DNA from 2 places in the Hymenobacter siberiensis genome. Region 1 is predicted to be linked to the other one. Evidence: riboswitches for the same ligand, from Rfam matches in the RefSeq annotation. Region 1 holds a riboswitch; the other holds the start of a gene.
The links. A riboswitch is a leader RNA that binds a small molecule or an ion and turns the genes downstream of it on or off. The one in region 1 is predicted to bind cobalamin.

Region 1 (7,361 bases):
GAAACGTCATGCTTAGCTTGCCGAAGCATCTCTACCGCGCAACTAATTCCAACATTTAGGTTAGTATTGAGGTAGAAATGCTTCGACTGCGCTCCGCTTGCTCAGCATGACGTTCTAATAAATCCCACTCAATTCACATACCCAATGGAAAACCCCCAAACAGTCACCAAATACACCTGGGACGACATGCCCAAAGAGCAGGTGACCGACCAGCTTTCGCGCCGCCTCATCACGGGCGACAAGATGATGCTGGCCCACGTTTACCTCAAAAAAGGCTGCATCGTGCCCCTGCACCAGCACCACAACGAGCAGATTACCTACATCCTGGAAGGCGCGCTCCGCTTCTGGATTGGTTCCGAAGATGCCGAGCCCATCGTAGTTGGCGTAGGCGAGGTGCTGCACATTCCGTCCAATGTCTGGCACAAGGCCGAGGCCATCGAAGACACGCTTGATGTGGATATTTTCAGCCCGCCCCGCCAGGACTGGTTGGATAAATCGGATGATTATCTGCGCCTGAAATAGCCCGATTATGGACCTCGGAATAAAAGGAAAAATTGCCCTGGTAGCTGCCGCTAGCCAGGGCCTTGGCCGCGCCGTGGCCGAAGAGCTGGCCGCCGAAGGCGCGTCGCTCATCCTCTGTGCCCGCCACGATGCGGCGCTGCAGGAAACCTGCGCCGCCATCGAAGCCGCCCACGGCGTACCCGTGCTGGGCTTGGCCACCGACGTGGCCGACCCCGCCGCCGTGGCCCGCCTCGTGGAAGCCGGCCTGGCCCGTTTTGGCCGCATCGATATCCTGGTGACCAACGCCGGCGGCCCGCCCGCTGGCACCTTCGATACGCTGAGCGCCGAGCAGTGGCAGGCTGCCACCCACCTGCTCCTCACCAGCGTGGTGGAGCTGACCCGCGCCGTGCTGCCCGGCATGAAAGCCCAGGGCTGGGGCCGCATCCTCAACATCACGTCCATCTCGGTGAAGCAGCCGGTGGCCAACCTGATGTTGTCCAATAGCCTGCGGGCGGCCGTAACGGGCATGGCCCGCACGTTGGCCACGGAGGTGGCAGCGCAGGGCATCACCGTAAACAACATTCTGCCCGGCTACACCCGCACCGAGCGCGTAGTGGGCCTGGCCGATGCCACGGCCGCCCGCGAGGGCATTTCGGCCGCCGAGGCTACGGCCCGCTGGGAGCAGGAAATTCCCATGCGCCGGCTGGGCGAGCCCCGCGAGTTCGCCGCGCTTGCGGCCTTCCTGTGCTCGGAGCGGGCTAGCTACATCACCGGTACCTCCGTGCCGGTGGATGGCGGGTGGATTCGCTCGTTGTTATAATCTGCCTGACGTTCAGTGAATCCATCAAATTCCCAAAGCTTTGACCGAAGCCCTCACCCACCGCCAGAAGATGCTCACCTTAGCTGGTATTCTGCTGGCCATGTTTTTGGGGGCGCTCGACCAAACTATTGTGAGCACCGCGCTGCCGCGCATCGTGGCCGATTTGCACGGGCTTGACCGGTTTACATGGGTGGCCACGGCCTACCTGGTGGCCAGCACGGCGCTGGTGCCCATTTATGGGAAGCTGGCTGATATGTACTCGCGGCGCACGATTGAAATTGTGGCGGTGAGTATTTTCCTGGTTGGGTCGATGCTGTGCGGGCTGGCGGGCGAGTTTGGGACCTTGCCGCTGCTGGGCGATGGCATGACGCAGCTGGTGGTTTTCCGGGCCATTCAGGGGTTTGGTGGGGCGGGGTTGTTTGCCATGGCCTTCATCATCATTGCCGATTTGTTTGCGCCGGCCGAGCGGGGGCGTTACCAGGGTTTTACGGGGGCGGTATTCGGCACGTCGTCGGTGCTGGGGCCGCTGCTGGGCGGGTTTCTCACCGATAAAGGCACGGGGCTGATTCCCGGCGTGGCGGGCTGGCGGCTAGTGTTCTACGTGAACCTGCCGCTGGGCCTAGTGGCCCTCTGGTTCATCATTACCCAGATGCCGCCGCTGCGCCCGCGCACCGCGCCCAAGCCGTTCGACTTCATTTCGGCAGCGCTGCTCATGGCCGGGTTGGGGCCGCTGGTCATCGCCCTCCAGCTCAACCGCACTCTTTACCCCTGGACGGCTCCGCTCACGCTGGGCATGCTGGCTTGGGCGGTGGTGGCGCTGGGCCTGTTTGTGGTGCGCAGCCTGCGGCACGAAAACCCGATTCTCAACTTCAGCCTGTTCAAAAACCCGGTGTTCCGGTCGGCCAATGCGGCGCTTTTTCTGATGGGCGGGGCGTTTCTGGGCATCATCATTTTCGAGCCGCTGTTTATGGTGAACGTGCTGGGCGAGTCGGCCACGCGGGCCGGGGCCAGCCTCATTCCGCTGTCGCTGGGCGTGGTGTCGGGCTCGCTGCTGGCCGGCCAGATGGTGTCGCGCTTCGGCCACTACAAGCGCTGGATGCTGAGCGGCTTGGTGCTGTTGCTTGGGGGCCTCACGCTGCTGGCCACCATGCCGCCCACCGTGCAGTACCACCAGGTGCTGCTGTACCTGGCCATCTGCGGCCTAGGCCTCGGGCCCACCATGCCCCTCTACACCCTGGCCGTGCAAAACGCCACCGCTCCCGAACTGATGGGCCAGGCCACCTCGGCCAGCCAGTTTTTCCGGCAGATTGGTGGTGCCATCACCGCCTCGGCACTAGGTGCGGTGCTCACCTTTACCCTCACGCACAGCCTGCCGGTGGCCGCGCAGGCCCCCACCGCCCGCCCGTCCGTAGTGGCCGACGGCCCGGCACTGCCCTCGGCCGCTGCCACGGCCAGCGCCAGTCCGGCAGTGCGGGCGGCATTTTCGAAAGCCATTTCCCGGGTTTACCTCTTCAATATTTTTCTGGTAGTGGGTGGGTTTGTGCTCACGCTGTTTGTGCCGGAGCTGCCGTTGCGCAAGAGCAACGAGGGGCCGCCAGTGGCGGAGAAGTAGGGGCGTGACGTTCTTTTATTTGCGTTAATCAGCGGCCCGCCGCTCACGGCGTACCTTTGCCCCGTTGGTTCTCGGTTTGATTTCCTTCAATCAGCGGACGGTTTTTCACCCGGGCTTTGGCCGGGGTAAAGATTAAAAGGGAATCGGGTGCAACTCCCGAACAGACGCGCTACTGTGAATTTCCCGGCCCCGATGGTCGGAGCCGGTGAGCCCCATTGCAAGTCCATTGGCCCGCCGAAACCGGGCTGAGAAGGACGGGGCCCACCCGAAATAAGTCAGGAGACCTGCCGGCCGCCGAGTGATGCTGCCCTCGCGCTTTGGGGCTGGCATCGGCGGTGCCGTGCCGCCGCGCCCAGGGCGCGGCCGGGGTGGCGTGCGGCCGGTGGCGGGCTTTGGCATAGTGGGCTTGAATGCAAACGGAGGCCGTTTTTCACCTCTTTTCCTGCTCCGCATGCTTCTTGCCGACCGTATTGCCCGCGCCGAAACGCGCATCTTCAAAGCCGTGTTTCCCAACACTACCAACCACTACGACACCCTCTTCGGCGGCACCACGCTCATGCTCATGGACGAGGTGGCCTTCATCGCCGCCACCCGTTTTTCACGCCTGAAAATGGTCACAGTTTCCTCCGAGCGGGTCGATTTCACGCACCCCATTCCCGGCGGCTCATTGGTCGAATTGGTGGCGAATATTGAGCACGTCGGCCGCACCAGCCTCAAAGTGCGCGTGGAGCTGTTCGTAGAGCAGATGTATTGCGAAGACCGCCACAAGGCCGTCACGGGCCTCTTCACCTTCGTGGCCGTGGATGAGCACAAGCAGCCCGTACCGATTCTGGGATAGGCGCCCGTCCGTCATGCTGAGCGCAGCCGAAGCATCTCTACCGTGCAAGTAATCAGTTTACTACTGCGGTAGAGATGCTTCGGCTGCGCTCAGCATAACGTTACTATTGGAATAACGCCCCTACTTCCCCAGGCCCACCCAGCCGCGCTGCATGGCATAGTAAAGGGCCGTGCCCACAATCAGCCCCACCAGGTAGCCATACGGCAGCCCGGCGCACAGCAGTCCCACTAGCAGCGCCACCAGCAAATCGGCGCGGCTGCTGCTGATGTCGCGCAGCAGCGTGGCCAGCGACAGCGCTTCGAACAGCAGCAGCACGCCCAGTACCGGCAGCGGGAAAATCTGCACCACATCGGCAAAACCCTGGCTGAAAAACAGGCCCATCACCAGGAAAATACTGCCGTAGATGACCACCGACCCGCCCGTGCGCGCCCCAAACGCATAGTGCCCCACCATGCCGCCCGAGCCGTGGCACACCGGGAAGCCGCCGAAAAACGGGTTCGCCAGGTTCATCAGGGCATAGGTGAAGCTGATTTTCTTAATCGTGAGCGGCTCCCGCTCCGGGAACAAGTCCTGCGCTACCTGCTTGGTAGCCAGAATAGAATTGCCCAGCGAAAGCGGAATCTGGGGCAGCGCCAGTAGCACGGCCCCGGTAAGGATGTCGGCCGACTGGGGCAGGTGCCAGGTGGGCAGGTGCAGGCCCACCGCCTTCTGGGCCGTGGCGAAATCGAGCTTGAACACCAGCGCATACACCACGCCCAGGGTAATAACGATGAGCGCCGCCGGCCAGCGCCGGTTGCCAAACAGTACCACCGTAACCGTGAAAGCCGCCGCCGCCAGCGCGTAGCCGGGCGCGCCATCGGCCCCCACGTACTGCTTTAGGGCCAGCGTACTGAGCTGCAGCGCCAGTCCGAACTGAATGCCGCGTACTACGGCCTTGGGTACCAGCCGCGCCAGCGCATCAATGAGCCCCGTTATCGAGAGGAAAAACATGCTGACCCCAATGGCCAGCCCTCCGCCGAAAATGACGCGCCCCGGAATTTTCTGGGCAATGACCAGCGCCGCAAAAGCCTTGAGGGGCTGCACGGGCATGGGTATGCGGTACCAGAGCCCGGTAAAAACCTGCATCAACCCGAAGAGAATCAGCACCCCGGCACTATCGACCCCCGAAGCGGCGATAACGCCGATGAGCAGCGGCAGGTCGGTGCCGAGGTCGCCAAACGCGCCGGCCAGCTCGTTACGGTCGAAGCGGATGGGCGGGCGAGTAGGGGCAGCGGGCGAGGGCAGGGTTGAAGATTCCACGACGGCAAAGGTCGGGTGTGAAAATTAGCTGTGGCCGGCGCGGCGCTGAATTACCGGCTGTCAGTCTGCCCAGGCGGCCTGTTCAATCCCGAAAAAATGTCTGAAAATGGGCTAGTACCGCCTGGGGCTGCTCCTCGGGCAGGAAGTGGCCGCAGTCCAGGGCCTCGCCCCTCACGGTGGTGGCCTTGGCCTGCCAGGTGGCCACCACGTTCCAGAGGCGGGCCACCGTGCCCCGGGCACCCCACAGGGCCAGGAGCGGGGCCGTCACACGGTGCCCGGCCGCGTCGTCGGCCCGGTCGTGGTCGAGGTCGATGCTGGCGGCGGCGCGGTAGTCCTCGCACACGGCGTGGATGGTGTTCTGGCAGCAGTAGCAGCGCAGGTACTCGCGCAGGGCGTCGGGCGCGATGGCGCCGGGCGTTTTATTCTGCACGGCGAGGTGGTGTTGCAGGTAATAGGTCGGGTCGAAGCCAATCAGGTTTTCGGGCACGGGGGTGGGCTGAATCTGGAAAAACCACCACACGTAGCGCGTCGCGAACTCCTGGTTGGTGTCGGCATACATGGTCAGCGTAGGAGCGATGTCGAGCACGCATACCTTGCGCACGGCACCGGGGTGGTCGAGGCACAGGCGGTGCGCCACGCGCCCGCCCCGGTCGTGCCCGGCCAGAAAAAAGGTGTCGAAGCCGAAGTGCGCCATCACCTCCACCTGGTCCTGGGCCATGCTGCGGAAGGAGTGAGGGCCGTGGTCGGGGCTGCTGGCGGGCTTGCTCGAATCGCCGTAGCCGCGCAGGTCGGGCAGCACCACCGTGTAGTCGCGCGCCAGCTCGCCGGCTATCTTGTGCCACATCACGTGGGTTTCGGGGTGCCCGTGCAACAGCAGCAGCGGCGGCCCGGTGCCGCCCCGCAGTACGTGAATGGTGGCCCCGGACGTAGCCACGGCATGCACCGTGAAGCCCGGGAAAAAGTGCGCTTCCACGCCCGGCGGCATCGGGGCCGGCAGCTCCGGTAGCTGCGCGTACCCTGCTGATTGTGGGGTGTTGGGAGTGCCGAGGGTGGGGGTCATGACAGGTAATGGATTGAGTTCAGGGCCTATTCGCTTTATGTAAAAGCACGGTCATGCTGAGCAGAACGGTCATGCTTCGACAAGCTCAGCATGACCGTTCTTTTTTATTCAAAATAGCAATGCCTTTCCATTAGCCAGGTATCAGCGTTTGGCCAAAGCCGGCTCCGTTTCCAGCGCCCGGCACACGGCCTGGGTCATGTCGGTGGTGGAGCTGGTGCCGCCCAGGTCGCGGGTGCGCACGCGCTGCTCGCGCAGCACCGTTTCGATGGCGTGCATGAGGCGCGAGGCCAGCTCGGTTTCGCCCAGAAACTCCAGCATCAGCTGCACCGACCAGATGCTGGCGATGGGGTTGGCCACGTTCTTGCCCACCAAATCGAAGGCCGAGCCGTGGATGGCCTGAAACAGGCTGGGGTAGCGCCGCTCGGGGTTGAGGTTGGCACTGGGGGCCAGCCCCATGCTGCCCGTGAGCGCCGCCCCCAGGTCCGTGAGGATGTCGCCAAACAGGTTGGAAGCCACGAACACATCCACCGTTTCCGGCTGGCTCACCATGCGGGCCGTCATCGAGTCCACGAGCTGCTGGTCGGTGGCTTGGGCAGGGTAGCCGGCCGCCATTTCCTGGAAAATATCGTCCCAAAACACCATGTTGTGCTGCATGCTGTTCGATTTCGTCACGTTCGTTACCAGCCGGCGGCCGTGCTGTTGGGCGTAGTCGAAGGCAAAGCGCATCACCCGCTCCGTGCCCGCCCGCGTGAACACAATGGACTGCAGCGCCACCTCTTGGGGCCGCTGCCGGTGTACCCGCCCGCCCACGCCGGCGTACTCGCCCTCCGAGTTTTCGCGGATGCACACCATGTCGATGGGGTACTGCTCGGGGTTGCGCAGGGGCGAGGCCACGCCGTCGAGCTGGCGCATGGGCCGCAGGTTCACGTACTGGTCGAAGCCCTGGCGAATGGGCAGCAGCAGGCCCCACAGCGTGACATGGTCGGGAATGGTGGGGCTGCCCACCGGCCCCATCAGGATGGCTTCAAACCCACCTTTCTCCATCTGCTGAAGTCCATCGGCCGGCATCATGGCCCCGGTTTTCTCGTAGTGTTCCGAGCCCCAGCCAAACTCCTGCGTCTCGAAGCGCACGCCGCCGTGCAGCTGCTCCAGCTTGCGGAGCACCTGCCGGCTGGCCGCAATAACTTCCGGCCCAATGCCGTCGGCGGGAAGAACCGCGAGGTGATAGTCT
Region 2 (7,361 bases), 330 kb from region 1:
AGAAAAACGCATGAGAAAACAAAAAGGAGAAAAATGAGTGATGAAATTTGAAAATCAGCGCCAGCTCAGGCGTAGGCTCACGCTCAGTGCGCGGGGCGGGGCCGGCCGGCCTTCGTAGCTCTCATAGGCGTGGTTGAGAAGGTTATTACCTTGCAGCAGCAGCAGCGCTTCGGCGCCGTGCAGGCGCAGCGCATAGCCCACGCTGCCGCCCAGCAGGCCATAGCCGGGCAGGAAGGCCCGGGCAGTGGCATCGATGTAGCGGTAGCTAGTGGTGCTGGTGGCGGCGGCCACACGCCAGGCGTGCCAGGCGTAGTCCAGGCTCAGGGTGCCGGTGTGGGTGGGCACGTAGGGCAGCGGCTGGCCCACGGGCACGGGGTCGTCGGGGGTGGCACGGCGGGTGCGGGCCTGGGTGAAGGCGTAGGCCGCCCACGCCCTCAGGTGGTGCGCCCCGCGCCGGAGCGTGAGCGCCGTGCTGGCCTCCAGGCCCTGCGTGAGCACCTGACGCAGGTTGCGTGGCCGCCAGTAGCCTTCGGGGCCGGGCGTCCACTGCACCCAGTCGTCCACTAGTTGGCGGTAGCCGGTAAGCTCGGTTTGCAGCGTGGTGCGGGGCGCAAGTTGGGTGCGATGCAGCAGGCCGGCTTCGTAGCCCAGCCCGATTTCGGGGCGCAGGCTGGGGTTGCCGCCGGGGTTAAAAAACCGTTCGTTAAGCGTGGGGGCGCGGTAGCTGCGGGCCGCGCTGGCCTTGAAGGTGAGCTGGTGAAATGGTGATGTGGTGAGTGAGTCGGGGGCCGGGCCATTCGCCCAAAGGTCCCATTCCAGGCCGACGGTGGGCGTGAGGGGGTTGCCCTGGGGCAGGGCGGCCTGGCGCAGGTTGGCCGTGAGGCGCAGGCGGGGCTGCGGGTCGTAGCGAAACAGCGCGAACGCGGCGGCGCGGTTTTCGGTGGTCAGCGGGCTGGCGTATTCGCGGAAAGTGGTGCTGAAGTGCTGCACCTCGGCCCCCACGCGCAGGGAGCCGCGCGCGCCCACGGCGGCCGTGTATTCGGCCTGGCCCTGGGTGGTGCGCACCCGCGAGTCGCTCGTGATACCGTCGTCGTGGTAGTTCAGCACGTCCTCAAACGCGGCGGCGCGCACCAGCCACTGCGCCCGCGCCGAGGCCTGGTGGCGGTAGCTGAGCACCAGGCGGCGGCTTTGGTCGAGCTGCCGGGCGTGGCGGTTGGGGCCGATGACACCCGGCTGCACTTCCCGGTCGGTATCGGTAAACCACGCGCTGGCGGTGAGCTGGCCGGCCAAGCCCAGGCGCAGGGCTACTTCAGGGGCCAGGCTCCACTGGTGGCGCAGGGCGGCCCCGGCCAGCGTGCGCTGCACCGGCCCGCCAAATTCCTGGGTGATGTAGGGGTAGTTGTTGAGGGCCTGGCGGTAGCTGGCGGCCACGCGCACGGCCACGGCCGCGCTGGCGGTGCTCACCTCGGCGCTACCGCCGCGCAGGCCAAAGCTGCCGGCATCGGCCTGCACGCTGCCCCGCAGGCCGGGCTGCCAGTCGGGTGCGGTGTTCAGGAGCACGGCCCCGCCGATGGCCCCGCTGCCGTAGAGGGCAGCGGCCGGGCCGGGCTGCACGGCCAGGCGGGTATTGGCCCCCACGGGCAGCAGGGCAAAATCGTTCTGACCCAAGGTGGGCAGCATGATGTTCAGGCCATTCCAGAGCACGGCCGTTTGCTGGGCCGAGGTGCCCCGAATGCTGATGGAGGCCAGCTGACCCGGCCCGTAGCTTTTGATATACAGCGGAGTACGGTCCTGCAGCAGCTCGGCCACGGTACCATCGCGATACTGGCTTAGGGTGGCCGAATCGGCGGCGTAGTGGCGGCTGCCGGCAGCAAACTGCTCAGGGCCCACGGCGCGCACGTTCACCTCGGCCAGCCGGTGCAGCCGCCGGCTGAGCCAGACCGAATCGGGCGGCGCGGGGCGCGGCTGTTGGGCGCGGGCCACACCGGTTCCGGCCAGTAATCCGCAAACTACCGCCAACCGGCTGAGTGAAAAACAACGCATCCGAATCAAATTTTCGATTAAGAAAATTCGATTCAAAATCTACCGGAAGCTCTCTTCAATTGAAGAAAACCAACGCCAGACCGAGGCCGAAAAACAGAGGTAAGGTGGCTGCCCGGGGGCGGCCGCTGCTTTCTTTCTCCATTCGTCCTCCGCGAATGCTGAACCTGTGAATGTCCGGGCAGGTCTCCTGGCTTGCTTCGCCGAGCGGGCCGCCTTCCCATCCAACCAATTGACAATCAAAAGGTAAACAGTGGCATGTATGGCCCGCCCCGATGTGAAGCGTACAGTTGCGGGGACAGCTCCGGCATTGAACCGGATTCCCTTTTCAGCCGCGCCCCGCGATTGGGGTCTGGCACCTTGACGGGGCAAAGGTAGCGCGTAGCGTGGACTCGGCGAGTCCGCGTCCCGGTGGGGCGGCCCTCACGACGCGCGGACTAGCAGAGTCCGCGCGGCAACCGGTCTGACCGCCTAGGGCGGTCAGACCGGAACAACGATTTTGGGCTGACTTTCCAAACAGCTTCCACGCTACAATCTCAGCGCCGGAAGCTCATGCCGATGAAATATTCGCGGTCCACAGAATTGGTGATGGGCAGGTGGGTACCGAAATCGAGCTGCACGTTGTCGCTCACGTCGAGCTGCACCCCGGTGTTGATGGAGCTTAACCAGTAGGACTGGCGCACATCGCGGTAGCCCACCAGCTCTACAAAGGCCTGCACAAATTTGGTAAACTGATAGTCAGTGGTGAACGTGGGCGTGAGCTGCAGGTAGCGCGAGTGGGTTTCGCGGTCCCAGTACACCTGCGTGGCCACCTGGCCGCCAATGCTCCAGGGCTTGGTGAGCTGGTACACCACGGGCAGGACCGCGCCGTATTCCACGGCCCCGTCGCCGCGCGGGCCGCCGGTGGGCAGGGTGACGTAGCCAATCAGACCCAGGGCCCAGCGGCTGTTGTCGTCGCCCACCAGCGTGTGCTTCAGCCGGAGGTTTAGGTCGCCGAGGCCCCTGGCTACGGTTCTCTGGCCGGGGTCGGCATCGTCGTAGTTGCGGGTGTCGGTGTAGGAATCGAGGCCGACTTGCAGGTCGGTGCGGTTGGTGAGGCCGATTTTGGCGAGGGCGTGGTTGATGTACCAGTCGTGCCCGTAGGCCGTGCCCTCACGGCGCGTGAGCAGGCGCAGGGCATCGGTCTCGTACTGAAAATGGCCCGCATCGACCGAATACGGGCTTTCGGTGATGCCGGGGCGGTCGGGCACCATGGGGCGCATATACTTGCGCGGCGTGGGCCGAAACAGGCTGAACTGGTTTTTATCGACCTTAATTGTGTCGTTTTTAATCCCTTCCTGGGCCAGTGCCGCAGCTACGGGCACCAGCAGAAGCAGGCAAAAGATACAGCGACGAAGCAGGGTACTGATTATTGGCATGGCCGCCTATACGCAAAGCTCCTCCGGACGGGCGATTTGCTCCTGAAATGGCCCTACGACCTACGTCCGGCGTACCCGGCAGCCGCGCAAGGCGCTCCCCGCCCCAAAGCGCTATTCCGCAAAGGTCTGCCAGAGCAAAAACACGTTCAGGCAAATGATGATGCCAGTGACCGCCCAGGCAATGCCCTGCACCACCGGCCGGTTGGCAAACACGCCCATTTTGGCCCGGCTGCCCGTGAACAGCACCAGCGGCACCACCGCGAAGCTGAGCTGAAACGACAGAATGACCTGGCTGAGCACCAGCAGCTGCCCGGTGCCTTTTTCGCCATACACAATGGCCACCACAAGGGCCGGCACCACCGCAATGAGGCGGGTGATGAGCCGGCGTAACCAGGGCTTCAGCTTCAAATCGAGGAAACCTTCCATCACAATCTGGCCGGCCAGCGTGCCGGTCAGAGTCGAGTTCTGGCCCGAGGCCAGCAGCGCAATGGCGAATACCGCGCTGGCCGCGCCCGCACCCAGCACCGGCGTGAGCAGCTTGTGGGCGTCGGCAATGTCGGCCACGTCGTTGTGGCCCTTGCCGTGGAAGGCGGCGGCGGCCGTAACCAGGATGGCCGCGTTCACAAAAAAGGCCAGAAACAGGGCCAGCGTCGAGTCGATGGTGGCAAACTTGATGGCCGAGCGTTTGCCGGGCTCATCCTGCGGGAAGGCCCGCGTTTGCACGATACTGGAGTGCAGGTAGAGGTTGTGCGGCATCACGGTAGCGCCCAGAATACCAATGGCCACGTAGAGCATCTGCGGGTTGGTTACTACTTCGAGGCGCGGCACCAAGCCTTTGCTCAGGGCCAGCCAGTCGGGGTGCGAGGCGATGATTTCGTAGAGAAAGCACCCGAAAATCAACACGATAAGCCCAGCCACCAGGCTTTCGATAATGCGAAAGCCCTTGTTCTGGAAGAACAGCACCACCAGCACATCCAGGGTGGTGAGGACTACGCCCCAGGCAATGGGCAGGCCAAACAGTAGGTTGAGCGCAATGGCCGAACCGATGACTTCGGCCAAATCGCAGGCCGCGATGGCTATTTCGCACAGTACCCACAGCATCAGGCTGATGGGGCGCGAGTAATGGTCGCGGCAGGCCTGGGCCAGGTCGCGCCCGGTCACAATGCCCAGCTTGGCCGCCAGGTGCTGAAGCAGCATGGCGAACAGGTTGGAAATCAATACCACCGACAGCAGCGTATAGCCGTAGCGGGCCCCACCGGCCAGGTCGGTGGCCCAGTTGCCGGGGTCCATGTAGCCCACGGCTACCAGCAGGCCCGGCCCCCAAAAGGCCATCAGCTTGCGCCAGAACGAGGCATTGGCCGGTGGCACTTTGATGCTGGCATACACCTCGCTCAGCGAATTGGCCCGGCGGGGGTGGCGCCAGCCGGCATCCGGGTTGGTTGGCTGGGTATCAGTTAATGTAGAAGGAGGCACGTTAATCAATCGGTAAGGGCAAGGGCCTCTTTTTAGATTAGCCTAAAAATAATTTTCGACTGCCTTAAATACAACATTGCGGTAAAAAAGTTGCCATCAGGCGGCAATTTTTCGCGGCAGTGGCAACGTTTGCTAACTACGTAATGCGGCGGCTACCGAATCGTTTAGGTTTTGCCCGGCAGCCGCGGTGGTGGGTGTCCGCATAGAAGCCCGCGCCGGGCACGCCGCCCCGCTTGCGGCCGGTGCCCGACCTTTGTACCGAAAATCCCGCTGCATGACGTCCTCCCAAACCAAGTACCGCCTCGGCTTGCTGTCCCTCGTGGTTAGCATCGGGCTCGTGGCCATCAAGTTCTACGCTTACCACCTCACCCGCTCGCAGGCGGTGCTCACCGATGCGCTGGAGAGCATTATCAACGTGGCCACCAGTGGCTTTGCCCTCTATAGCCTCTACCTGTCCAGCCTGCCCAAGGATGAAAACCATCCCTACGGCCACGGCAAAATTGAGAACCTGTCGCTGGGATTTGAAGGGGGGCTGATTTTCATGGCTGGTGCCTTTATTCTTTACAGCGCCAGCGGGCACTTCCTGCACCCCCACCCCGTGGCCCGGCCCGACTGGGGCGTGGCGCTGCTGGCCAGCACCGCCGTGGTGAACCTGGCCGTGGGCCTGCTGCTGGTCCGCAACGGCAAGCGCCTGAAATCGGTGGCACTGGTGGGCGACGGGCAGCACCTCTACATTGATGCGCTCACGTCCATCGTCTCGTCGGGGGCGCTGGTGCTGGTGGCGGCCACGGGCATCGTGCGGTTCGACTCGGGCGCGGCACTGCTGCTGGGCGGCTTCATTCTGGTGAATGGCGGGCGGATGCTGCGCCACGCCGTATCGGGCCTGATGGACGAGACCGATACCGCCGTGGTGGCCGAGGTAATTGCCGAGCTCCAGGTCCAGCGCCGGGCTTCGTGGATTGACGTGCACAACCTGCGCGTGCAGCGCTACGGCGCCAACCTGCACATCGACTGCCACATGCAGATGCCCTACTACTTCACCCTGGAGCAAGTGCACACTGAGCTGCACGACATTGAGGAGCTCATCCAGGCGCGGTTCGCGGTGGAAGTCGAAATGTTCGTGCACGCCGACCCTTGCACCTTTGCCGCCTGCTCGCTGTGCCTGATGCCCGCCTGCCCGGTACGGCAATTCCCCCTGCGGCACGAAGTGACCTGGACCGTGCAGAACGCCGTGAAGAACGAGCGGCACCACCTCGGGCAGTCTGCCTGAACAAGCGGTGTAGAAGTAAGCAAACCAGCCTTAGCCACGACAAAAAAGGGTGCCGCGACAATCGCGGCACCCTTTTTTAGTGCATCTGGTGAGAAGGCAGGTTTAGCGCACTACCTCAATCCAGCCTTTGGTCTGCGCACCGTTGGAAGCCGTGAGCAGGTAGTAGTAGACCCCGGCGGGCTGGTTATCGCCCCCCCAGTTATTGGCGTAGCTGGCCTGCTCGTACACCTTGCGGCCCCAGCGGTTGAAAATCTCAATCTTGCTAGTGGTAGTACTAACGGTTGAAACCTTGAAGTAGTCGTTCTGGCCATCGCCGTTGGGCGTGATTACGTTGGGCACCTGCAAATCAGGCACCAGCACGATACGCTCCTTCACCGAAGGCGTACAGGTGGTGGTAACCCCGCCGTTGACGATGGACACCACCGTGGTGAGACGGATGCGGTAGTACCCGGCGATGCCCAGCTGCAGCGGGCCCGGCGTGGCCGAAGTTGTGCCGAAAGCAGTTTCCGTGCCCGTTACCCGGTTGTTGGCAATGTCGCGCACCCGCTCGTAGGTCCACTTGTAGGTGGTGGCGGCGCCCTGCGGCAGGCCGGTGATGGTCGAGGCGTCCTTGAAGGTGAAGATTACCGGCGGGCGGTTGGTGCGCTGGCCGTTGAGGCCTACCGAGTCGGCGGTGGTGAAGTTGGCTACCACGCCGGGCAGCACACGCACCAGCACCGAGGCCGTATCCGTACAGCTCGTGGGGGCGCTGCCCGAGGCCGTTACATAGTAGCGGGTGGTTACCGTGGGATTTACCGTAGGGTTCGCCTTCGTCAAATCGGCGGTAGCCAGGCCGTTGGCCGCCCGGAAGGCGTAGGTGTACGTGCCAACGGGGCTGCCGGTTGTAGTTGCCGACGCCTGGAGCGTGGCCGTTCCGCCGGGGCAGATGTAGGCATTGTTGGTAACCACGCGGGCTACCGGCGGGGCCACCACCCGCACCAGAATGGAGGTAGTATCGCCGCAGGCCCCCTGTGCAAAGCCCAGCGTAGGCGCAATGCTCAGGAAATAGCGCGTGGTGACGGTGGGCTTCACCGCGATATTCTGCACGTTGGTGACGACGGGCAGGCCGGTGCCGCCGGCCGAAGCCGTCCACTGGTAAGTGTACACCTGCGCCTGCGTCG

Region 2: it holds a riboswitch for cobalamin, as region 1 does, so the genes downstream of both, KQ659_RS20095 (TonB-dependent receptor plug domain-containing protein) here and KQ659_RS18660 (acyl-CoA thioesterase) in region 1, are expected to answer to the same signal.

What each region holds. Positions count from the first base shown of each region.
Region 1 covers NZ_JAHLZY020000001.1:4,203,771-4,211,131, reverse strand. The annotation lists gene KQ659_RS18675 (cupin domain-containing protein) at 145-522, shown strand; gene KQ659_RS18670 (SDR family oxidoreductase) at 530-1,321, shown strand; gene KQ659_RS18665 (MDR family MFS transporter) at 1,362-2,933, shown strand; cobalamin riboswitch at 3,015-3,239, shown strand; gene KQ659_RS18660 (acyl-CoA thioesterase) at 3,385-3,771, shown strand; gene KQ659_RS18655 (putative sulfate/molybdate transporter) at 3,892-5,070, opposite strand; gene KQ659_RS18650 (alpha/beta fold hydrolase) at 5,153-6,130, opposite strand; gene KQ659_RS18645 (tartrate dehydrogenase) at 6,272-7,361, opposite strand, start outside.
Region 2 covers NZ_JAHLZY020000001.1:4,538,366-4,545,726, forward strand. The annotation lists gene KQ659_RS20090 (DUF5074 domain-containing protein) at 1-12, opposite strand, end outside; gene KQ659_RS20095 (TonB-dependent receptor plug domain-containing protein) at 55-1,983, opposite strand; cobalamin riboswitch at 2,204-2,418, opposite strand; gene KQ659_RS20100 (transporter) at 2,577-3,404, opposite strand; gene KQ659_RS20105 (Nramp family divalent metal transporter) at 3,570-4,931, opposite strand; gene KQ659_RS20110 (cation diffusion facilitator family transporter) at 5,206-6,201, shown strand; gene KQ659_RS20115 (gliding motility-associated C-terminal domain-containing protein) at 6,304-7,361, opposite strand, start outside.